Celeribacter indicus: one gene and its partner. The protein of the gene in region 1 interacts with the protein of each later gene in a pairwise test. Links are inferred from orthologs where the notes say so. Each region holds a gene or a part of one and is shown in the gene's direction. Other genes may lie near its edges.

What was found.
Region 2: the proteins of ssb (region 1) and P73_RS05980 interact in binary tests that used the Escherichia coli proteins (3 or more experiments, as listed by UniProt). The link is inferred for Celeribacter indicus from one-to-one orthologs.

What each region holds. Positions count from the first base shown.
Region 1 is NZ_CP004393.1:2,614,612-2,626,067, forward strand. Bases 8,555-11,456 are described here. They hold ssb (single-stranded DNA-binding protein), read left to right. Parts: upstream 8,555-9,694; coding sequence 9,695-10,219; downstream 10,220-11,456. Other genes in these bases: P73_RS13240 (hypothetical protein), read right to left, coding at 8,555-8,821; P73_RS13245 (lytic transglycosylase domain-containing protein), read right to left, coding at 8,931-9,524; P73_RS13255 (universal stress protein), read left to right, coding at 10,387-11,211; aroB (3-dehydroquinate synthase), read right to left, coding at 11,272-11,456. Also shown: outer membrane protein assembly factor BamA, read right to left, coding at 1-177; P73_RS26660 (hypothetical protein), read right to left, coding at 288-419; RIP metalloprotease RseP, read right to left, coding at 565-1,911; dxr (1-deoxy-D-xylulose-5-phosphate reductoisomerase), read right to left, coding at 1,930-3,099; P73_RS13210 (phosphatidate cytidylyltransferase), read right to left, coding at 3,118-3,828; P73_RS13215 (isoprenyl transferase), read right to left, coding at 3,825-4,553; frr (ribosome recycling factor), read right to left, coding at 4,703-5,266; pyrH (UMP kinase), read right to left, coding at 5,349-6,086; tRNA (adenosine(37)-N6)-dimethylallyltransferase MiaA, read left to right, coding at 6,224-7,111; P73_RS13235 (helix-turn-helix domain-containing protein), read left to right, coding at 7,265-8,167; more of P73_RS13240, read right to left, coding at 8,243-8,554. UniProt on the Escherichia coli protein: Plays an important role in DNA replication, recombination and repair. Binds to ssDNA and to an array of partner proteins to recruit them to their sites of action during DNA metabolism. Acts as a sliding platform that migrates on DNA via reptation.
Region 2 is NZ_CP004393.1:1,174,446-1,185,977, forward strand. The notes cover bases 4,342-7,319. They hold P73_RS05980 (primosomal protein N'), read left to right. Parts: upstream 4,342-4,721; coding sequence 4,722-6,917; downstream 6,918-7,319. Other genes in these bases: fsa (fructose-6-phosphate aldolase), read right to left, coding at 4,342-4,619; P73_RS05985 (MFS transporter), read left to right, coding at 7,114-7,319. In the rest of the region: ileS (isoleucine--tRNA ligase), read left to right, coding at 1-116; P73_RS05960 (tyrosine recombinase XerC), read right to left, coding at 248-1,180; P73_RS05965 (DUF484 family protein), read right to left, coding at 1,177-1,899; P73_RS05970 (FkbM family methyltransferase), read right to left, coding at 2,015-3,796; more of fsa, read right to left, coding at 3,966-4,341; more of P73_RS05985, read left to right, coding at 7,320-8,358; peptide-methionine (S)-S-oxide reductase MsrA, read left to right, coding at 8,434-9,135; P73_RS05995 (50S ribosomal protein L11 methyltransferase), read left to right, coding at 9,230-10,114; P73_RS06000 (hypothetical protein), read left to right, coding at 10,208-10,555; crossover junction endodeoxyribonuclease RuvC, read left to right, coding at 10,660-11,169; Holliday junction branch migration protein RuvA, read left to right, coding at 11,166-11,532.

The sequences.
Region 1 (11,456 bases):
GTCGGCGGAAATGCGCTGCGCGCCCTCGATGGTCACATTGGAGAAGGAATAGCTTTGGGCGACGGCGGGCGTCGGAAAGCTCGTGTAAGCCACTGTGCTTACGGCGAAAGCCGAACAGGTCAGGGCAAGTGCGCGCGCCGTGAGGCGCTGTTTCGGGCGAAAGGAGCCACGCGTCATGGATACCACCACAGCTTTCTCAAAATCCCACGTTTTGTATAGGTGAGTAGCCGGAATACTCTCCCTTGTCAAAACGTCTGGTACGGAAAGCGCGGCGGCCCGCGCGGGGGTCAGAGCAGCAGCCGGGCGACGCCGGACGCGACGAGAAGGGCGACGGCGATCGCCGCGGTGCTAAGCAGGCGGTCGCGGTTCAGATCGGCGAGCTGCGACAGGCTTTCATATCCGGCGCGAAGGGGGGTCATGGCGTGATCCTTTCTCGACTGCCAACCGGCGGCGCAACGCCCGACCGGCGGGGCCCGACCGGGCCGACGCCCGACGGATACGCGCCGATTGTGGCGAGATTAGGACCGTCCGGCGCGGCATCCGGCCGCGGCCGGACTGCCCGCCTCAGCGGCAGAAGAGATCGGCCCCGAGCCCCATCAGCATGAGAAAGAGGATCACGGCGAGGCCTGCGGTCATCATCACCCCCACCGCCCGGTCCGGCAGCGGTTTGCCGCGCACCGCCTCATAGGCATAGAACACCAGATGGCCGCCGTCGAGCACCGGGACCGGGAACAGGTTCAGCATCCCGATGGCGGTCGAGAGCATGGCGATGAACCAGATGAAGGAGGAGGTGCCCTGGGAGGCCATGGTCGAGGCGGTCTCCGCGATGCCCACCGGCCCCGAGAGGTTGCAGGTGGAGATCGCGCCGGTGATCATGTGCCAGATGCCGGAGATCGAGGTGACGATGATCTGCCAGACGCTCTGGACGCCATAGGCCATGGCTTCGCCGATCCCGGCGGGTTCGGTGCCCGGCTGGAACAGCAGCCCGCCGGTGATGCCGATGAGCCAGCGGGTCTCGAACCCGCCCTCGGGGCGCGGCAGATCGCGCCGGCGCGGCTCGAGCGTGGTCTCGAAGGTCTCCCCGCCCTGCCCGTCCGGCCGCCAGATCGTGAGCGTCATCGGCGCGCCGTCGTGGCTCATGACATGGTCCTGGAGCCCGCGGAAGGTCGGCACCGGCGTGCCGTCGAGCGCGGTGATGACGTCGCCGACCCGCAGCCCCGCGTCGCGGGCGGCGGATTTCGGGGAGATCCCCGCGACGATCACCGGATAGGGATGCGGCGCCTCGACCGTCACCTCGGCCCCGTCGCGCAAGACGGTATAGGAGAGCGCCGCGCCGTGCGGCAGCGCCTCGACGAAGCTGAAGAAGTCCGCCATCTCGGGCACGGGAGCGCCCTCGATCGCGATCACCTCGTCGCCGGGTTCGAGCGCGACGGGCACGGGCATCGCGGCGACCTCGTCGACGATCAGCCGCTCGCCCACCTGCCCGGAGGCGAGCAGGAAGGCGGTGAAGACGATGAAGGAGAAGACGAAGTTGAAGACCGGCCCCGCCGCCACCGTCGCGGTGCGCGCCCAGAGCGGCGCACCCGGCATGGTGTGGCGCGCCTGTTCGGGCGGCAATCCGTCGACCGCATGCGGGTCGGGGGCGGAGGCGGCATTCGCGTCGCCCGCGAACTTGACGTAGCCGCCGAAGGGCAGCGCTGCGATCTGCCATTGCGTGCCGCGCCTGTCCTTGCGCGACCAGAGCACCTTGCCGAACCCCAGCGAGAAGACATCCGCCTTGATCCCGGACCAGCGCCCGACGATGTAATGGCCGTATTCATGCACGGTGACGATGATCGAGAGCGCGATGACGAAGGAGACGAGCGTATAGGCCAGTCCGCCGAGATCGCCGAGAAGCGTGGTGACATACATTGCGGAACCGTCCTTCCTTTATTGCGCCGCGATCGGGGTCGCATGGGCCCGTGCCCGCGCCTCGCGGTCGGCGGCGAGCACGGTCTCTAGGCTCAGCGCCTCCCGGCCGAGGCCCGTGCCCGCGGACATCTCCCCGAGCACCGCCTCGACGATCCGGGCCATGTCGAGGAACCCGATCTGCCGGGCGATGAACAGGTCGAGCGCCGCCTCCTTCGCGGCGTTGAACACGGCGCCCGCGAGCCCGCCGATCTCCATCACCTCGCGCGCGAGGCGGAGCGCGGGAAAGCGCGTCTCGTCGGGCGCCTCGAAGCGCAGCCGGCCGATCCGCGCGAGGTCGAGCCGTTCCACCGGCAGCGCACGCCGCTCCGGCCAGTGCAGGGCATAGCCGATCGCGTGGCGCATGTCGGGCGCCCCGAGATGGGCCATGAGCGCGCCGTCGCGGAAGCCGACGAGCGCATGCACATAGGAGCCGGGATGGACGATGACCTCGATCTGCGCCGGGGTGAAGCCGAAATATTCCCGTGTCTCAATGAGTTCGAGCGCCTTGTTGAACATGGAGGCGCTGTCGATGGTGATCCGTTGCCCCATGTCCCAGGACGGATGCCGGCAGGCCTGTTCGAGCGTCACGGTCCCGAGCCGCTCGCGCGGCCAGTCGCGGAAGGGTCCGCCGGAGGCGGTGAGGATCACCCGTTCGACCTCGCCGCGCTCCTCGCCGACGAGGGCCTGGAACACGGCGGAATGTTCGCTGTCGACCGGCAGGACGCGGGTGCCGTGGCTCCGCGCCTCGCTCATGAGGAGCGGGCCGGCGGTGACGAGGCTTTCCTTGTTGGCGAGCGCCAGCGTCGTGCCGTGGCGCAGGGCGTGCAGCCCCGGCGCGAGCCCGGCCGCGCCGACGATGGCCGACATGATCCAGTCGGCCTCCCGCTCCGCCGCCTCGAGCAGCGCATGCGGCCCCGCCGCCGCCTGAACGCCCGACCCGGCGAGCGCCTCCCTCAGATCGGGAAGGCAATCCTCATGGGCGGTCACCGCCACGTCCGCGCCGAGATCGCGGGCGTCGCGGGCGAGACGGGCGATGTTGCGCCCGCCGGTGAGCGCGACGACGCGATAGGCCTCCCGGTCGCGCCGGATCAGGTCGAGCGTCGACTGCCCGATGGAGCCGGTGGAACCGAAGATGGAAATGCGCCGCATGGAACCCGTCCCGAACTGTCAGCCGAAGATCATGGCAAGAATATAGTAAAGCGCCCCGAGCGCCAGAAGGGCGTCGAACCGGTCGAGCACGCCGCCATGACCGGGGATGATATTGGAGCTGTCCTTCACGCCCATGCGACGCTTGAGCGCGCTCTCGACCATGTCGCCCATCTGTGAGGCGAAGGAAAGCGCGACCGAGACGGTGATGAAGAACCAGTAGCGCACGAATTCCTCCGGCATGAAGCGATGCGCCCAGGAGGCGAGAAGCCCGACGCCGACCCAGCCGCCCAGGATGCCGGCCCAGGTCTTCTTCGGGCTGACGCGGGGCCAGAATTTCGGCCCGCCGACGGCCTTGCCCACGAGGTAGCCGAGGCTGTCGGTCACCACCACGAGGCCGATGGCATAGAGCAGCACCGCCCGCCCGCCCTCGGCGGAGAGCTTCACGAGGCCGAGGCAGCCGAGCAGCAGGATGAGCGCGTATCCCCCGAGCGCGAGCGCGTCCTTCCCGCCGAAGCCGAAGGCATCGCGGCGCAGGCGGTACATGTTCGTCAGTTCCCAGAGCCCGATGAGCCCCGCGACGATGACGAGGCCGCGAAAGGCGGCATGGCCGGACAGGATCGCGCCGAGGCCGAGCGCGATCATCACGATCGCGGAGAGCACCCGCGGCATGAGATCGCGCCATTTGCTTTTCTTCGGCGCGATCTCGATATCCGGCAGCGGCCGGGTCACACCCGGACCCCGCCGAAGCGCCGGTCGCGGCTGGCGAACCGGCCCAGGCACGCGGCGAAGACCTCGGTCGTGAAGTCCGGCCAGAGCGTGTCGATGAATTCATATTCCGCATAGGCGGACTGCCAGAGCAGGAAGTTGGAGATCCGCGCCTCCCCCGAGGTGCGGATCACGAGATCCGGGTCGGGCAGCACGCGGGTGTCGAGATAGCCGGTGAGCGTGGTCTCGTCGACCGTCTCCGGGTCGATCTCCCCCTTGGCGACCTGACAGGCGAGTTCCTTGACCGCGCGGGCCACCTCGTCGCGGCCGCCGTAGTTGATCGCGATCGTCAGATGGACCGTGGCGTTTCCCGCCGTCGCCGCCTCGAGCTCGTCCATCAGCCCCTGCAACTTGCGGTCGAGCCGGTGCCGGTCACCGATGAAGCGGACGCGCACGCCCTCGGCCACCAGCCCCTTCATCTCGTTGGTGATGTAGCGGCGGAACAGCGACATGAGGCCGGAGACCTCGGTCTGGGTCCGTTTCCAGTTCTCTGTCGAGAAGGCGAAGATCGTCAGGTACTCGACGCCGAGCTCCGGACAGGCGCGCACGATCTCCTTCACGCGCTTGGCTCCGGCATGATGACCGAAGAGCCGCGGCTTGCCGCGTGCCTGGGCCCACCGCCCGTTGCCGTCCATGATGACGGCAACGTGCCTCGGTCCGATCCGGGTATCCGCCGTGGTGTCGGGCATCGCCCCTCTCGCTTCGTGTGCGGCGCGGAGCCGCCCTTTTTCTACTTATACGCGAAACGCTCCGGAAGGGGAGCGTTTCGTTTCACTCGTCTCGCAGGCGGCGGCGGCCCGGCCGCGGGCACGATCCGGCCCGCGCACCGCGACCGCGGTCACACCTGCATGATCTCTTCCTGCTTGTGCTCGAGCATCTCGTCGACCTTGCGGATATGGGCGTCGGTAAGATCCTGGACCTCGCTTTCCCAGTATTTCTGGTCGTCCTCGGACATGCCGTCGGCCTTCGCCTTCTTGATCTGGTCCATGCCGTCGCGGCGCACGTTGCGCACGGCGACGCGGGCGTGCTCGGCATATTGCGCGGCCACCTTCGTCAGCTCCTTGCGGCGCTCCTCGTTGAGTTCGGGGATCGGCAGCATGATGATCGTGCCGTTGAGCTGCGGATTGATGCCGAGGCCGCTTTCGCGGATCGCCTTTTCCACCTTGCCGACGAGGCCCTTGTCCCAGACGTTGATCGTCACCATGCGCGGCTCCGGCACGTTCACGGTGCCGACCTGGTTGATCGGCGTCATCTGGCCGTAGGCGTCCACCTGCACCGGCTCGAGCATCGAGGCCGAGGCGCGGCCCGTCCTGAGCGAGGCGAATTCGGTGCGCAGGTTGGAAAGCGCGCCGTCCATCCGCTTGGACAGGTCGTCGGTGTCGAGTTCGAATTCGTCGGACATGGGTCGTTCCCCTTCTTATCGTCTTGCGCCCGCACGCGTTCCCTCATGGCAAGGCGGGCGCCTCGCTGCGCTTATAGACCCATCAGTTGACCAATGTATAGGTGCCTTCGCCCGCCAGAACGGAGCGGAAGCCCCCCGGCGCATCGAGCGGGAAGACGATCAGCGGCAGCCTGTTGTCGCGCGCCAGGGCGATGGCGGAGGCGTCCATCACCCGCAGGTTCTTCGACAGCACCTCGGTATAGGTGATGTGGTCGTAGCGCCTGGCGTCCGGGTGGACCTTCGGGTCCTTGTCATAGACGCCGTCCACCCCGTTCTTGCCCATGAAGATCGCTTCGCAGTTCATCTCGTTGGCGCGCAGCGTCGCCGCCGTGTCGGTGGTGAAATAGGGATTGCCGGTGCCCGCGGCGAAGATCACGATCCGCCCCTTCTCCAGATGGCGCACGGCGCGGCGGCGGATATAGGGCTCGGCCACCTCGTTCATCGTGATCGCCGAGATCACCCGCGTGTGCAGCCCCAGCGCCTCGAGCGCGGCCTGCATCCCGAGCGCGTTCATCACGGTGGCGAGCATGCCCATGTAATCGGCCGTGGTGCGCTCCATCCCCTGCGCCGAGCCCTGGAGCCCGCGAAAGATGTTGCCGCCACCGATCACCATGCAGATCTCGACGCCCATGTCGTGCACGGACTTCACCTCGCGCGCGATCCGCTCCACCGTCGGCGGATGCAACCCGAAGCCCTGATCGCCCATCAGCGCCTCGCCCGAGATTTTCAGAAGCACACGTTTATACTTCGTGGAAGGTTGACCCTTGTCCGCGTCGCTCATCAGATGTCCCCGGCTTTTCATGTCTGTGATTGGCCGCCAAAATGGACCGAAAGCCGGGGAGGATCAATGCGTGGCTTGCGAATAATCTCCCCTTTTTCCTCTGGACTTTCGCGCCGCAGTTTGCCACCCGCCGTGCCATGCCCCTGCCCTTCGACATCCCCGCGCATCTGCCCGTCCTGATCGCCGGTCCCACGGCCTCCGGGAAATCCGCGCTCGCGCTCGAGATCGCGGAGCGGCAGGGCGGTGTGATCGTCAATGCCGATGCGCTCCAGGTCTTTGCCAACTGGCGGGTGCTGACCGCCCGGCCCTCCCCGGAGGACGAAGCCCGCGCGCCGCATGCCCTTTACGGCCATGTGCCGGGGGATGCGGAGTATTCCGTAGGCCACTGGCTGCGCGACGTGGCGCCGTTTGTGCGGGGGGCTGAACGTCCGGTCATCGTCGGAGGCACCGGGCTCTATTTCACGGCGCTGACAGAGGGGCTGGCGGAGATCCCGCCGACCCCGCCCGCGATCCGCGCGGAGGCCGACAGGCGGCGCCGGGCGGAGGGCGGCCACGCGGGGCTGCTCGCGGAGCTCGAGGCGGACGACCCGCGCACGGCGGCAAGGATCGACCGGCGCAACCCGATGCGGGTGCAGCGTGCCTGGGAGGTGCTGCGCGCGACCGGGCGGGGACTTGCCGACTGGCAGGCGGACACGCCGCCGCCGCTCCTGCCGCTGGCGGCGTGCTTTCCGATCCTGGTCGAGGCGGAGAAGAGCTGGCTCGGCGCGCGGATCGACCGGCGATTCGAGACGATGCTGGCGGAGGGGGCGCTCGCCGAGGCGGAGGCCAACCTGCCGCACTGGGACCCTGCCGCGCCCTCTGCCAAGGCCATCGGCGCGCCGGAGCTCATCGCCCATCTGCGCGGGGAAACGGATCTTGTGCAGGCGAAACAGGCGGCCACGCTGGCCACACGGCAATATGCGAAGCGTCAGCGCACCTGGTTTAGGGCGCGCATGGGGGCATACCACAAGATCTCGCGCCCCTGACGAACTCTAGGAGGTTTCGGAGCAGGATCTCATACCACATTGAAATTCCTTCATATTTCTTTTGACAGCCGGGCGCGGATCGCTAACCTGTCGCCACTTGCACAATTCGAACAGATGCGGCCGCCAGCCGGCGGTCGGGAAGGACAGCCTCCCATGGTCCGGACGCCCCCCAGAAAGATCTTCCAATCCCTGCCGCTCGGCGAGATGACGACGCGCCCCGCGGCGGCCGCCTCTCCGCCGCGCCCGCGCGCGAATCTTCCGGAAGCGCCGGCCTACCGCGTCTTCCCGCTCGGGCGCGGGGCGGGCATGCCCTCGGCCGCGACCCGCTGGCGCACCGAGGCGATGCGCAGCCATCGTGCCCCGGCGCTCCTGTGGTTCACCCGCGGCCAGGGACGGATCACCGTCTCCGGCGTGACCCGCGGTTTCGGGCCGCACAACCTGATCTTCCTGCCGAAGCGCACGATGTACGGCTATGAGCCGGTCGGTCAGGTGATGGGCTACATGGTGCATCTTCCCGACGACCCGGTGCTCGCTCTGCCCGGCGAGCCGCTGCACATGCGCTTTCGCGAAGTGTTCCAGCAGAACGAGATCACCGCGCTGATCGAGAACCTGAAGTCGGAGATCGAGAACGACCGGCCGGGCCGCGACCGGGCGATGGCGCTCCAGGCCGGGATGATCGCGGTCTGGCTCGAACGGCAGATCGAGATCATGCCGGATTACGACCTGACGCCCGATGCCTCGCGCCGCCTCGCCGCGGCCTTCACCGCGCTCGTGGAGGAGGAACTGTGCGGCGGGCACACGGTCGCGCATTTCGCCGCGGAACTCGGCGTCACCCCGACCCATCTCACCCGCGCCTGCAACATCGCCTGCGGGCGCTCGGCCTCCGCCATCCTCACCGACCGGCTGCATTTCGAGGCGCGCCGCCTGCTGTCGGAGACGAAGATGCCGGTGAAGGACATCGCCGCCGCGCTCGGCTTTCAATCGGCCGCCTATTTCTCGCGCGCCTTTCACAAGCAGACCGGGCGCTCGCCGCGGGAGTTCCGCCGCGGCGCCTGAGGGACGGCGCGCAAAAAGGCCCGACGCAGGGCGACGGGCCGTGTTTGCCTTCGGGACGATGCCGCGCGGTGCGGATCAGTCGTCGCCGCCGTCGCTGTCGCCGTCGTTGCTGTCGCTATCCTCGAGCACCGGGCGGCCGTCGTCGTCGAGGAACCACTGGGTCTCCTGCTTCGCGACCTCGCTCACCGTCTTCGCGGCGAAGGCCGTCACGAGCGCGTTGTAGAATTCCGCCCGCGCCGGCGCCACCACGGTCATGTTCGAAGGCACCTCGACATAGGCTTCCTCGGCCGAGAGCTGGATCCGCAGCCGCTCCACCGGCTCCGTGGTCTCGGTCGGTCCGTAGATATAGACCCAGCCGTCGAGCTCGTTGAATTCGCCCTCTGCGCCGAGTACGGTCGCGCCTTCGAGCGACATCTCGGTCACGTCGAGCCGGATCGAGTAATCGCCGTTCGGCTCCATCTGGTCGATCAGGCCGGCGGAGACGAGCGCGTTCAGGTCCGCCCCGATCTCCGGCCAGTAATCGAGGGCATTCGCCTCGACATCGTCGAGCGTCACCGTGGTTTCGACCTCGGCAATGTCGAGCGGCTCGGCCAGGGCCGGCACTGCAACGAGAGAGGTGGTGGCCAGAATCGCGAGAAATGCAGTCGGTTTCATCTGTTCATCCTTTCACAATCTGGAGCCGGAGCGCCGGCACCGTTGAGAGACAAACAGACCTGCGTCGCGAAAGGTTCCGCCTGACGGTCCCTGCGCGCCGCGCTGGGGCTCACGAGCCCCAGATCACCTTCACGTAATTCATCGTTTCGCGATAGGGCGGGACGCCCTTGTATTTCTCCACCGCGAGCGGACCGGCGTTATAGGCGGCGAGCGCGAGCCGCCAGGTGCCGAACTTGTTATACATCAACCGCAGATAGCGGGCGCCGCCGTCCAGGTTCTCCCGCGGATCGGCGGGGTTGACGCCCAGCAGGCGGGCGGTGTCCGGCATGAGCTGCGCGAGGCCGAGGGCGCCCTTGTGGCTCACCGCGCGGGGGTTCCAGCCGCTCTCCTGCTGCACGAGGCGCAGGTAGAGATCGGTCGGCACCCCGTGACGCCGCGCCGCCGCTTCCGCGACCGGCCGCCATTCGCCGGCATAGCTGCCGGTATAGGCGCGCCCGACGAGATCGTCGGTGAAACGTTCGGGCTGAAGCGACACGGAGCTGGAATATTGCTGGGAGGCGCGCCCGTCGAGTACCTTGAGCTGCGATCCGAAGATCGCGACCCGGCTTTTCGTCGAAAAGATGTCCTCGCCCGCGACCGGCCCCGCCGAGATCGCAAGGCACAGTCCGAACCATCCGGCCCGGCGCAGCATGCTCACCGCCATGTGTCCACTCGTTTCCCTAGTCACTGTCCGCGCGCACTATGACCGAGCCCGATGCCTTTTCCAAGGGCGAGATTCCCGCGGGAGACCGTTGCGGGGGATTTCCGGCTTGGCATACCCGCCGCGGAATGCTGTAACGTCAGCCAACCGAAGAATCTCAGGGAGTAGACCGCATGGCCGGATCCGTGAACAAAGTCATCCTCGTCGGCAACCTCGGGCGCGATCCGGAGGTGCGGACCTTCCAGAACGGCGGCAAGGTGTGCAACCTGCGCATTGCCACCTCCGAGAACTGGAAGGACCGCAACACCGGCGAGCGGCGCGAGCGCACCGAATGGCACTCGGTCGCGATCTTCTCCGAACCGCTCGCGCGGATCGCGGAGCAATATCTGCGCAAGGGCTCGAAGGTCTATATCGAGGGCCAGCTCGAGACGCGCAAGTGGCAGGACCAGCAGGGCCAGGACCGCTACACCACGGAGATCGTGCTGCGCCCCTATCGCGGCGAGCTCACCCTACTCGACAGCCGCGGCGAGGGCGGCCAGGGCGGCGGCGGCTATGGCGGCGGCTACGATCAGGGCGGCGGTGGCGGCTATGACGATCCGGGCTATGGCGGCGGTTCGCAGGGCGGCGGCTACGGCGGCGGCTCCCAGGGCGGTGGCGGCGGGCGCTCGTCGATGGATGACGACGAGATCCCGTTCTGAACTGTGTCATTCGCGGCACATTCGAGAAACCCCTGCGCCCGTCGCGGGGGTTTTTCGCTATTTTTCGCACTTGCGTCCCCCTGCCGCGCTCGAACCCGCGCCGGATCGTTCCCATATGAGCCGGACGGGACGGTCGGTCCCGTCATTTGCAACAGAGGAGGCATAGAATGAAGAAGTTTCTCGTCGCAAGCGATCTTTCGGTCCGGTCGGACCGGGCGCTCGAACGCGCGATCCGGCTGGCGCGCCAGCATGAGGCGGCGCTTACCGTGCTGCATGTCATCGACGACGACCTGCCGGCTCCGCTCGTGGCGCGCCTGCGCGAAAGCGCGGCGGAGACGCTCGGCGAGGTGTTGAAGGCGCAGGATGCCCCTGAAAACGCCGAGGTGCGGATCGAGGCCGGGGATGCCGTCGTGACGATCTCGGAAACCGCGGAGGCCGTCGGCGCCGATCTCGTGATCCTCGGCATCCACAGGCCGCGGGCCTTCTGGGACATGCTCTCGGGCACCACGATGGAGCGGATCGTGCGCGCGCTGCGCTGCCCGGTGCTGCTCGTCAGCGAGCCGGTGACCGGCCCCTACCGCTCGGTCCTCTGCGGCATCGACCTGTCGCCGGCCTCCGAGACGGCCGCGCGCACCGCTGCCGCCCTCGCGCCGGAGGCGGACTACCACAGCTATCACGCGGTCCATGTCCCCTACCGCGGCCTGATCGCCCGCGAGGCGCGCGAACGCCAGATCGCGCCGTTCCTCCATGAGGCGGAGGACGAACTGGCGGCATGGCTGAAACAGGCCGATCTGCCGGAGGCGCTCGGCACGCCGGAGATCCTGACCGAGAGCGTCGAGACCGCCTTCGAGACGATGCGCAAGAAGACGGATTGCGATCTCTTCGCCATCGGCGCGCACGGCCGCACGCCCCTGTCGCCGACGCTGCTCGGCCGGTTCACGCAGGACCACATCCGCCAGCCGGTCTGCGACACGCTGGTCGTGCGCGGCTGAACGGGAGCTGCCGGGGGAGGCGCGGCACGATCCGCGCCCCCTCACCTCACCCCGCCGCGGTCATCCGCGCCCGGCAAGCCCGTCGGCCATGACCCCGAGGACCGCGTCGCGCGGCACGTCGGCGGTGACGAAGGCTTCCCCGATTCCGCGGGCGAGGACGAAGCGGAGCTGGCCGTCGACCACCTTCTTGTCCTGCGCCATCAGATCGACCAGCGCCCCGGCGGAGGGCAGATCGCCCGGAATGT
Region 2 (11,532 bases), 1.4 Mb from region 1 along the record:
TCGTCTTCGAGAAGGCCGAGGGCGAGAAATGCGGGCGCTGCTGGAAGATCCTGCCGGATGTGGGCAGCCATGCCCATCCGGGCGTCTGTGCGCGCTGCGACGCCGCGCTGGGCTGAGGCGGCCGGCCGGGGGAGGGGCCTTGCCCCTCTTGCGCGCCTCGCGGCGCGCAATTCACCCCAGGATATTTCGGAGCAGATGAAGGGGCGCCCGCGGGCGCTCTTTTCGTGCCGATTGCCGGGGCTGTCGCTCAGTCGCCCTTGGCGCGCGGATGGGCGGCCTCGTAGACCTGCATCAGGCGGGCGGTATCGACCGCGGTATAGGCCTGTGTGGTCGAGAGCGAAGCGTGGCCGAGAAGTTCCTGGATCGCGCGCAGGTCGCCGCCGGCGTTCAGGAGATGCGTCGCGAAGGAATGGCGCATCGCGTGGGGCGTGACGCTCGAGGGCAGGCCGAGCTGCATCCGGGCCGTCTCCGTCACCTTCGCGATGAGGCGCGGGTTGAGCGCGCCGCCGCGCTTGCCGCGGAAGAGGGGCGCGGAGGGAGAGAGATCGTGCGGGCAGAGCCGCGCGTATTCGGCCACGGCGCGGCGGGCGACGGGCAGGACGGGAACGATCCGCTCCTTGTCGCCCTTGCCGGTGATGCGCAGGACCTCGCCCAGGGGCAGATCCGCGCCGGTGAGCGACAGCGCCTCCGAGATCCGCAGGCCGCAGCCGTAGAGCAGGGTGACCACCGCCGTGTCGCGGGCGGCGATCCAGGGCTCTTCCGATTGCATCTCCACCGTCGAGAGCATTTCCTGCGCGGCCTCGGCGGAGAGCGGGCGGGGCAGTTTCGCGGTGAATTTCGGAGAGCGGGTGGAGAGGATCGCGGTGGGATCGAAGCCCTCGCGCTCTGCGAGCCAGCGGGTGAAGGTCTTCACCGCGGAAAGGGCGCGGGCGAGCGAGCGGGGCGCGACGCCGCGGCCGCGCTCATGGGCCATCCAGGCGCGCATGTCGGTGATGCCGAGTCTGCCGATCCGGGCGGGGCCGAGGCTTTCGCCATGGTGATGTGCGAGGAAGGCGAGCCATCCGGTCACGTCGCGCCCATAGGCGGCGATCGTATGGGCGGAGGCGGATTTCAGCGCGCGCTCGTGCGACAGCCAGGTCTCGAGCGCGTCGCGCATCGCGGCGGAGAGCGCGAGGCTCATCCGAGCCAGCGGCGCATCAGCCGTTCGAAGACGCCGGCGAAGAAGACCAGGAGGTCCGTGCCCTGGCTCGGGCGGAAGAGATGCGGGTCCTCCGCGCCGAGGATGAGAAGGCCGGGGAGGCGGCCGGGACCGAGGTCGAGCTTCATCACCGCCTCGGAGCGCATGAAGTCCGCCTGCGCACCGTAGATCATGCCGCCGTCGGGCGAGATCTGGCGCAGCGTCACCGGGCGCACCGGAAGGTTGCGGCCAAGGGTGACATAGCCGTCGGCGAAGCCCGGTTCGGCGGTGACGAGCACTTCGCCCAGCCGCTTGACCGCCGGATCCTCCGCCTCCACCTTCGTCTCGAGGAGCAGGCGGACGGCGTCGACGCGGAGGATTTCCGCCACCTCCCCGGAAAGCGTTGCCAGGAAGGCGGTGAAATTCGCCGGTTCGAGCAGCTTGAGCACGGCGCGATGGACCTGGTTGGTGCCCGCGAGGTTTTCGTAGGCCGCGGCGATGACGCCGCGATGGGTGTCCTCGAGCCGGTCGAGCCGTTCCTCCAGCCGCTCCATCGCGATGCCGCGCAGGTCGACGACATTGGTGCCGGAGGCGCGTTCGTCGGCGGCGATGAGGGCGCGCATCACGTCCTGATCGTCGAGTATCATCTCCGGCGCGGAGATGATCTTCTCGCGCAGCTCGTCTGCCATGGACGGGATGGCCCGCGGAAACTGGGTGCTCATGATGCCTCTTTGCCTGCGCCGGGTTCTGCCGGTCGTTGGCCCGATAATGCCCGTCAGGGGCCGGCGTTTCAAGGGGCGGCGGGAGCACGGGCGAAAGCCTGCCGCCCGGCCGGGCCTAATCCGCGGTTTCGGCGTCGGCATCGGCATCGGCGGGGGCGCGATAGGCCTCGGGCACCGTCTCGCCGCGCCAGGCGTTGCTGAAGATCCAGCGCTTGCGCGTCTCGAACTCCGGCACGCCCCCGAGCGCGGCGATCCGCGCCTCATGTGCGGCGCAGCAGGCCGCGTGCAGCCGGGCGAGCTCGGGGTCGGAGAGCAGCCGGTCGTATTCCGCGCGCACCTCGCCGGCGATCCGGGACAGGTCGCTGTCGGTGTAATCATGGTGGTTGCGGGTGCGCCAGTAGCGGTTCGACACGCTCTTGTTGGCGACCACGACATCGCCGCGGTGCATCTTCACGAGGAAGCATTCGAGCGAGCGCAGCGGGAAGTGGTCGAGCGACACGAGATCGTAGGCGCCGCGGCAGTCCCAGCCGTTCGCGGTCTCGTCCTCGAGAAAGTCGCGACGGTCCCGCCCGGAGCCGTCGAGCCAGCGCACCGCGCCGAGATCCTCTCTCAGGTCGGGGCGGTGGTTGCGGACCGCGGTGACGCGCGGGCTCAGCCGGGTGATGCTCTTGACGCCGCGATGGGCCTTCTTCTGTCCGGGGTGGGGGCTCTGGTGGCCGGGAAAGAGTTCGGTCACCCAGCCGCGTTCATAGGCGATGCGGTCGTTCGAGCCGTGGTTGAGCTCGGAGATCGAGAGCACGTCGAACTCCCCCGCCGCGTCGAAGAGATCGGCGAGGCGTCCGCCGTCCACGCGCACGTTGATGAATTCGTCGACATCCATGGAAATGACGATGTCGGCCTCCCGGAACTGCCGCGTGTGGGGCAGGTAGCGCAGCATCATCGGCTGGAAATTCGCCGCTTCGGTGGCAAGGGCGGGGTTGGGCATGTGGCGCACGAGACCCATGTCGTCGAGCCGGTCGAGCAGCCTGTCCGACCCGTCGGTGCAGTCATTGGTGAAGACGAGGAAATCGGTAACGCCGACCACGCGGTGCCAGGCGAGCCATTCGAGGATGAAGGGCCCCTCGTTCTTCATGCAGGTGGGGACGAGCACGCGCGGGTCCGCGATCGGCCAGCGGCGATAGGCGCGGCGCGGCAGGGCGGCCTCGCTCGGGGCGGCGACGGAGATGTGGTCGAAGCGCCTGACCGAGGAGCCGTGTGGGCCGTCGGCGGGCAGGAAGCCCTTCTCCCCGAGCCGGTCGACGATCCGGCGCAGCCCGTCCTGGCCATAGACCTTGGGGTGGAGCTCCATCACGATATGGCGCAGGCCCGAGAGGTCGGCCTCGTCGAGCAGGCCGAGCTCGCCCCCCTCGATGTCGCAGGACAGCACGGTGGGGCGGAATTCGGCGATGATCCGGTCCATGCCGGCCGCGGGCACCGTTTCCACCCGCTCGTAGGGGCGCGAGTCGGGCTCCATCGAGCTGGCCCAGAAATTCGCGCGCACATAGAAACTGACCGGATCGCCGCTGCGTGCCATGGCGACGCCGTTGCGCAGCTCGGCATTGGTCACGCCGTTCAGCCGCCAGGTCTCGCGGATCATCGGGATGAGGGTGGGATCGGCCTCGATCGACAGCACCGCCTCGACCCCCGGCACCGCGGCCGCCGCCGCCGAGACGACCCCAACGCCGGCGCCGAGCTCCAGCAGCCGGTCGCCGGGGCGCAGGATGTCGCGCATCAGCTCGACCTCGCCCTTCTCGTAGGCGCCCTTGCGCATCGGGCGCTCGATCTTCGGCGTGATGATGTCGGGCACGAAGGCGACGGTGACGCCATGCACCGTCAGCGTGTCTTCATAATCGTACATTCGGTCCCCCGCCCGGCTTCGTCCTGTTCCGTGCTCGCCGCGGCAGCCTCACCTATTCCGGGGGCCATTTCAACGGGGCAGGCGGCAAAACCCGCGCCGCGCGAAAGAAAACGCCCCCGTGCGGCACGGGGGCGACAATCCATTGCGGCGGAGCGGTGCCGTCGCAGGGTCAGACGATCCTGATGCCCGCGTCCTTCGCATCCTTCACGAAGGCGTCGAGGCCCTTGTCGGTGAGCACATGGCTCGCCATCGCGCGGATCACGGCGGGGGGCGCGGTGATGACGTCCGCGCCGATCTTCGCGCATTCGGTGATGTGGTTCACGGTGCGGATCGAGGCGGCGAGCACTTCGGTCTCATAGCCGTAATTGTCGTAGATCGTGCGGATGTCCTCGATCAGGTCGATGCCGTCGAGGTTGATGTCGTCGAGGCGCCCGATGAAGGGGGAGATATAGCTCGCACCGGCCTTTGCCGCCAGAAGCGCCTGGTTGGCGGAGAAGCAGAGCGTCACGTTGATCCTGTGGCCTTCGCCCGAAAGCGTCTTGCAGGCGCGGAGCCCGTCGAGGGTGAGCGGCAGCTTGATCACGACGTTGTCGGCGATCTCGGCGAGCTTGCGGCCTTCGGCGATCATCGCGTCGTAGTCGAGCGCGATCACCTCGGCGGAGACGGGCCCGTCGACGAGCTCGCAGATTTCCTTCGTCACCTCGAAGATGTCGCGGCCCGATTTCTTGATCAGCGAGGGATTGGTGGTCACGCCATCGACGAGATTGAGCTCGTGGAGCTCGCGGATGGCGTCGATATCGGCGGTATCGACAAAGAATTTCATGGCAAGTCCTCCTTGGCCAGGTTCGGGGCGGAACTTAGTGCATGTTAGCGCCATAAGAAAGGGGGTCTGGCGGGGCTCCGGCAAAAGCCGTATTCCGGGATCATGGACGAGGCAGAGTTTTATCCCGAAGGCGCGTTGGTCGCGGTTCTGACCTGCGAACCGCTCGACCGGACGCTCGACTACAAGGCGCCCGCGGGCGGGATCACGCGCGGAGCCTTCGTGGAGGTGCCGCTCGGCCCGCGCAGGGTATTGGGCTGCGTCTGGGGGCCGGGCGAGGGGGGCTTCGACCTGTCGAAGGCGCGACCGGTGTCCGCGGTGCTCGACGTCGCGCCGATGCGCGAGGAGATGCGGCAGTTCCTCGAGAAGACCGCCGCCTATACGCTCACGCCGATGCCGGCGATGCTGCGGCTCGCGACCCGTGCGCCGGGGCTGATGAACCCGCCGTCGATGCGCAAGGTCTATCGCCGCGGCGAGGGGCGCGTGCCGCGCGAGACCGATGCGCGGCGCCGGGTGATCGGAACGCTGGAGGAATACGGCGGGCTTTCGTTCACGCTGAGGGAACTGTCCGATCTCGCGGGGGTCACGAGCTCGGTGATCCGGGGCATGCTGCCCTCCGGCGCGGTGATCGAGGAGGACACGCCGCGCGACCTGCCGTATCGGCGGCTCGATGCGGAGGCGCCCGGAAAGGCGCTGACCGGCGCGCAGGAGGCGGCGGCGGCGGCGCTGCGCGAGGCGGTGGCGGCGGAGGCCTATTCGACCACGCTGCTCAAGGGGGTGACGGGGTCGGGCAAGACCGAGGTCTATCTCGAAGCCGTCGCGCAAGCCCTGCGCCGGGGGCGTCAGGCGCTGGTGCTCCTGCCCGAGATCGCGCTGACGGCGGAATTCCTCGCGCGGTTCCAGGAGCGGTTCGGCGCGCGGCCGGCGGAATGGCATTCCGGCGTGACCATGACCGAACGGCGGCGCCTGTGGAAGATGGTCGGCGAGGGTGGGGCCGAGGTGGTGATCGGCGCGCGCTCGGCGCTGTTCCTGCCGTTCCGCAATCTCGGCCTGATCGTCGTCGACGAGGAGCACGACACCTCCTACAAGCAGGAGGACGGGGTGCTCTACAACGCCCGCGACATGGCGGTGCTGCGCGCCTCGCTCTGTTCGGCGGCGGTGGTCCTGGCCTCCGCGACGCCCTCGCTCGAGACCTGGGCCAATGTGGAGGCGGGCAAATATCGCCGCCTCGATCTCGAAAGCCGCTTCGGTCCGGCGGTGATGCCCGACATGCACGCGCTCGACATGCGCGCGGAGAAGCTGCCGGGCAACCGCTTCATCTCCGAGGCGCTGGCCAATGCGGTGCGCAAGCGGATGGCGCTCGGGGAGCAGTCGCTGCTGTTCCTCAACCGGCGCGGCTATGCCCCGGTGACGATCTGCCGGGCCTGCGGCTATCAGATCGCCTGCGACCATTGCGACGCGCGCATGGTCGAGCACCGGTTCCTCAAGCGGCTGATGTGCCACCAGTGCGGCGCAACGAAGCCGATGCCCGAGGCCTGTCCCTCCTGCGGGGTCGAGGGGCGGCTCGCCGCCGTCGGGCCGGGGGTCGAACGGCTGGCCGAGGAGGTGGCGGAACGCTTCCCCGAGGCGAAATGCGCGGTCCTCTCCTCCGATCTCTTCTCCACGGCGCGCGCGCTGAAGGAGCAGATCCAGCTCATCGCGGAGGGCGATACGGACATCGTCATCGGTACGCAGCTCGTGGCGAAGGGGCACAACTTTCCCAACCTGACGCTGGTGGGGGTGATCGACGCCGACCTCGGGCTCCAGGGCTCCGACCTGCGCGCGGCGGAGCGCACCTTCCAGCTCATGCGGCAGGTCGCCGGGCGCGCGGGGCGGTCGGAAAAGCGCGGCGTGGCGCTGTTGCAGACCTATCAGCCGGACCATCCGGTGATCCGCGCGATCATCGCCGGAGACGAGGAGGGGTTCTGGCGCGCGGAGGCGGCGGAACGCCGGGCGGCGGGCGTGCCGCCCTACGGGCGGATGGCGGGAATCATCCTATCGGGACCGGACCTTGCCGTGGTCAACGATGTGGCCCTGCACCTGACGCGGGTGGCCGGGCCGCTCCAGCGGATCGGGGCGCAGCTTTTCGGCCCCGCGCCCGCGCCGATCGCCCGCGTGCGGGGGCGGCATCGCGTGCGCCTGCTGGTGAAGGCGGAGAAGGGCGCGGCGCTCCAGGTCGGCGTGGCGGACTGGCTGCGGCAGGTGAAGCTTCCGAACGCTGTGCGGCTCCAGATCGACATCGACCCGCAATCCTTCTGGTGAGGGGGCTCCGGCGAGGGGCGCTGCCCCTCTTGCGCCTCGCGGCGCAATTCACCCTGGGATATTTCCGAGCAGATGAAGGGGCGTTCGCCGGGTGCGGGCGGCGGCGCGGCGAGATCCGGCTGTGGCGAAACGGCGAGATACGGGTGTGCGCGAAAAGATGCTGTTCAAATCCCGCACGGGGCCGTATCTGCGGCTCATGAAGCGCTCCTTGATCTCCCTCGACGATGCCCGTCACCTGCCGCTCTGGCGCAGGCCGGAGGCGCTTTTGTTCCTGATGGCCTTCGCGATGCCGGTGGCCTTCGCCACCTGGAACGCGCTCCTGAACAATTTCGTCATCGAGGCGGCGGGGTTCACCGGGGTCGAGATCGGCTGGCTGCACACCGTTCGCGAGATCCCCGGCTTCCTCGCCATCGGGGTCATCGCGCTCATCCTGTTCGTGCGCGAGCAGGTGCTGGGCCTCGTGTCCCTGCTGATGCTCGGTGCGGCGACGGCGGTGACGGCGTGGTTCCCCTCCTTCGGGGGGATCCTGGCGGTGACGATGCTCTCCTCGATCGGCTTCCATTATTACGAAACGGTCAACCAGTCGCTCCAGCTCCAATGGCTGCCGAAGGAGCGCGCGCCCATCGTGCTTGGGCGGCTGCTGGCGGCGGGGTCGGCGGCCTCGCTCATCGCCTACGGGCTTCTGGTCGTCACCTGGAAGACCTTCGATCTCTCCTATAATTTCGTCTATCTCGTCTCCGGCGGCTTCACCGCGGTGGTCGCGCTGTTCGCGCTGTTCGCCTATCCGCAGTTCGAGGCGCCGAACCCGCAGTCCAAGAAGCTCGTGCTCAAGCGGCGCTACGGGCTCTACTATGCGCTTCAGTTCATGGCGGGGGCGCGGCGCCAGATCTTCGTCGTCTTCGCGGCCTTCATGATGGTCGAACGCTTCGGGTTCCAGGTGCATGAGGTGACCGCGCTCTTCCTCATCAACTACCTGGCCAACATGATCGTCGCGCCCTTCATGGGCAAGATCGTGTTCCTGAAGGGCGAACGCTTCGTCCTCGTCTTCGAATACGCGGGACTGACGCTGGTCTTCCTCGCCTATGGCGGGATCTACTGGCTGGGCTGGGGCGTGGTGGTCGCGGCGGGTCTCTACGTGATCGACCACATGCTGTTCGGCCTCGCCTTCGCGCTCAAGACCTATTTCCAGAAGATCGCAGACCCTGAGGACATTGCGCCCACCGCTGCCGTCGCCTTCACGATCAACCATATCGCCGCGGTCTTCCTGCCCGCCCTGCTGGGTTATCTCTGGCTTGCGAGCCCCGGCGCGGTGTTCGGCCTCGCCGCGGGGATGGCGATGACCTCGCTCTGCCTCGCGCTGCTCATCCCGCGCCACCCGGAGAAGGGCAACGAGTGGCGCATCCTGCCGCTCGTGCGTCCGGCGGGAACGCCGGCGGAGTGATCCCCGCGCGGTCGTGTCTGGCAGGCGCGGGGCGATGCCCTATATATGGTCCGACGCTTTCACGGGAGGTTCGCCATGTTCAGTGCGTTCACGAAGAAACTCACCATGCCCACGCCGGACGAGGCGCTGCCGGGGCGGACGGAGCCGATCCCGACCGCCACGGAGCATTTCGTCTTTCATACTCCGCTCGTCACCGACGTGCCCGAGGGCATGGAGGAGGCGATCTTCGGCATGGGCTGTTTCTGGGGCGTCGAGCGGATCTTCTGGAGCCTCGACGGTGTGGTGAACACCGCCGTCGGCTATCTCGGCGGCTATACGCCCAACCCGACCTACGAGGAGGTCTGCACCGGGCGGACCGGGCATAACGAGGTGGTGCGGGTGATCTATGATCCCTCGCGGATCTCCTATGCCGAGCTTCTTAAGGCGTTCTGGGAGGGTCACGATCCGACGCAGGGCATGCGCCAGGGCAACGACCGCGGCACGCAATACCGCTCCGGCATCTACTACACCACCGATGCGCAGCGCGCGGCGGCGGAGACGAGCCTCGCCGGATATAACGTGCTGTTGCAGGACAAGGGCTTCGGCGCGATCACGACGGAGGTGCGGCCGGCGGGCGAGTTCTATTATGCCGAGGATTATCACCAGCAATATCTCGCGAAGAACCCGAACGGCTATTGCGGCATCGGCGGCACCGGCGTGAGCTGTCCCGTGGGCCTGTCGATGGACAGGCCGTATGGCTGGAACGAGGAGGTCGAGCGGCCCGAGACGCCGGGCTGACCCCGCCTCCCGCACGCTGCACCGTGCCTGACCCGCGCTTGAGTAAGGCGCGGGTTCGCTTTATGGCGGGAGGGAATTCACACGGAGTGCCGCCATGCCCACCTTCACCGCCTTCACCAAGACCGCCGGAAAAGCGCCCGCGGAGGCGCTCGGCGTGGCGCTCGAGGATCTCTGGCCGGAGCCGACGGGGGTCGGCGTCTTCGAGATCGAGGACGGTTCGGGGCTTTGGGAGGTCGGGGCCTATTTCACCGAGGCCCCGGACGAAATCGCGCTCGCGCTGCTCGCCAGGGCCCATGATGCCCCGGATTTCGTGATCTCCGAACTTCCCGAAACCGACTGGGTCGCGAAGGTGCGCCGGGATCTCGCCCCCGTGGAGGCGGGGCGGTTCTTCGTCTACGGCTCGCATGACGCCGACCGTTTGCCGGAGGGCAGGGTCGGGTTGCTGATCGAGGCGGCGATGGCCTTCGGCACCGGGCATCATGGCACCACGCTCGGCTGCCTGACGGCGTTCGACCGACTGCTTTCCGACGGCCGCCGGTTCGGGAACGTCGCTGACATCGGCTGTGGCACGGCGGTGCTTGCGATGGCGGCGGCGAAACTGTCGGAGGAGCCGGTCCATGCCTCCGACATCGACGAGGTGGCGGTCGAGGTGGCGCAGTCGAATGTCGCGGCGAACGGGCTCGCGGGCCGGGTGATCTGCCTCGAGGCGGCGGGATTCGACCATCCGGTGCTGCACGAGAAGGCGCCCTTCGACCTGGTCTTCGCCAATATCCTGAAAGGCCCGCTCGTGGCGCTCGCGCCCGACATGGCGCGCCATGTCGCACCGGGCGGGCATGCGATTCTGTCGGGCATCCTCACGCCGCAGGCCGATGAGGTGGTGGAGGTTTATACACGCGCGGGCTTCAATCTTCTCGACCGGCAGGAGATTGTCGACTGGACCACGCTCACCTTCACCAGGATTGACGAAAATCAGGAATAAAAACCGTGGTTTCGCCGCGGTTGCCCAGATTTTGCCACATTTCGCCGCAATATTGTCACGGTCGGTGGGGGCCGACATGCGAGGAGCGCTGCCATGGCAAATGCCGGTTCGCAGCAGTTGGAAAAACGCCTGACGCGGATCGAGGCGCGGCGTCGCGCGCTCAGGCGCGGGGCGGTCTATTCCGTCAATCACGATGGCCTCATCATCGCCCGCCCGCGCCGCCGCGGCCTGCGCCGGCCGCTGCATCTTCTCATCGTGGCCCTTGCCGCCGTCCTGCTGTTCAAGGCGGCGCTGTACGCCACGCTGGGCGCGGCGACCTATGCCGGCCGCATCGCGGAGCTGGCAGAGGGAAGCGCGCCCGAACGCGTGGCGGCCTGGGTGATGCAGGCCGACGGTGTCACCGTCTGGCTGGCCATGCAGGGCAGGATGCTGCTGCCCTGACGCCTTTGCTGCGTCGCCCCCAGGCGGGCGACATCCCGTGCTTGGCAAATGTTCTCGTTTCGTGCTAACCCTTTCGTAACGACAAGAAAGGGCAGGGTGAGAGCATGCGGGTGATGGGCATCGACCCCGGTTTGCGCAACATGGGCTGGGGCATCATCGACGTCGCCGGGCCGCGCATCAGCCACGTGGCGAACGGCATCTGCCGCTCGGCCGCCTCCGACGATCTCGCGGCGCGGCTCCTGTCGCTCTTCGACCAGCTCACCGCCATCGTCGACAGCTACAAGCCCGATTGCGCGGCGGTCGAACAGACCTTCGTCAACAAGGACGCGGTCGCGACGCTCAAGCTCGGACAGGCGCGCTCGGTCGCGCTGCTCGTTCCGGCGCGGGCGGGGCTGCCGGTCGGGGAATACGCGCCGAACGCCGTGAAGAAGACGGTGGTCGGCGTGGGACATGCCGCCAAGCAGCAGGTCGAGCACATGATCCGGCTGCAACTGCCCGGCGCGACGCTCGCGGGGCCGGATGCCGTCGATGCGCTCGCCATCGCGATCACCCATTCCTACCATGCGCAAAGCGCCTCGCGCCTTGCCGATGCGGTGCGGAGGGCCACGGCATGATCGGGAAACTCACCGGCGTCATCGACTATATCGGCCCGGATCACGTGATGATCGACGTGCGCGGCGTCGGCTATATCGTGCATGTCTCCGAGCGCACGCGCCTCGCCCTGCCGGGGCAGGGGGCGCCGGTCGCGCTCCATACCGATATGCTGGTGCGCGAGGACCTGATGCAGCTCTTCGGCTTCACATCGCTGCTCGAGAAGGAATGGTATCGCCTGCTGATCTCCGTGCAGGGGATCGGGTCGAAGGCGGCCATGGCCATTCTCGGCACGCTCGGACCGGAGGCGACGGGGCGCGCCATCGCGCTCGGCGACTGGTCCGCGATCAAGGCGGCGCCGGGCGTCGGGCCGAAGATCGCGCAGC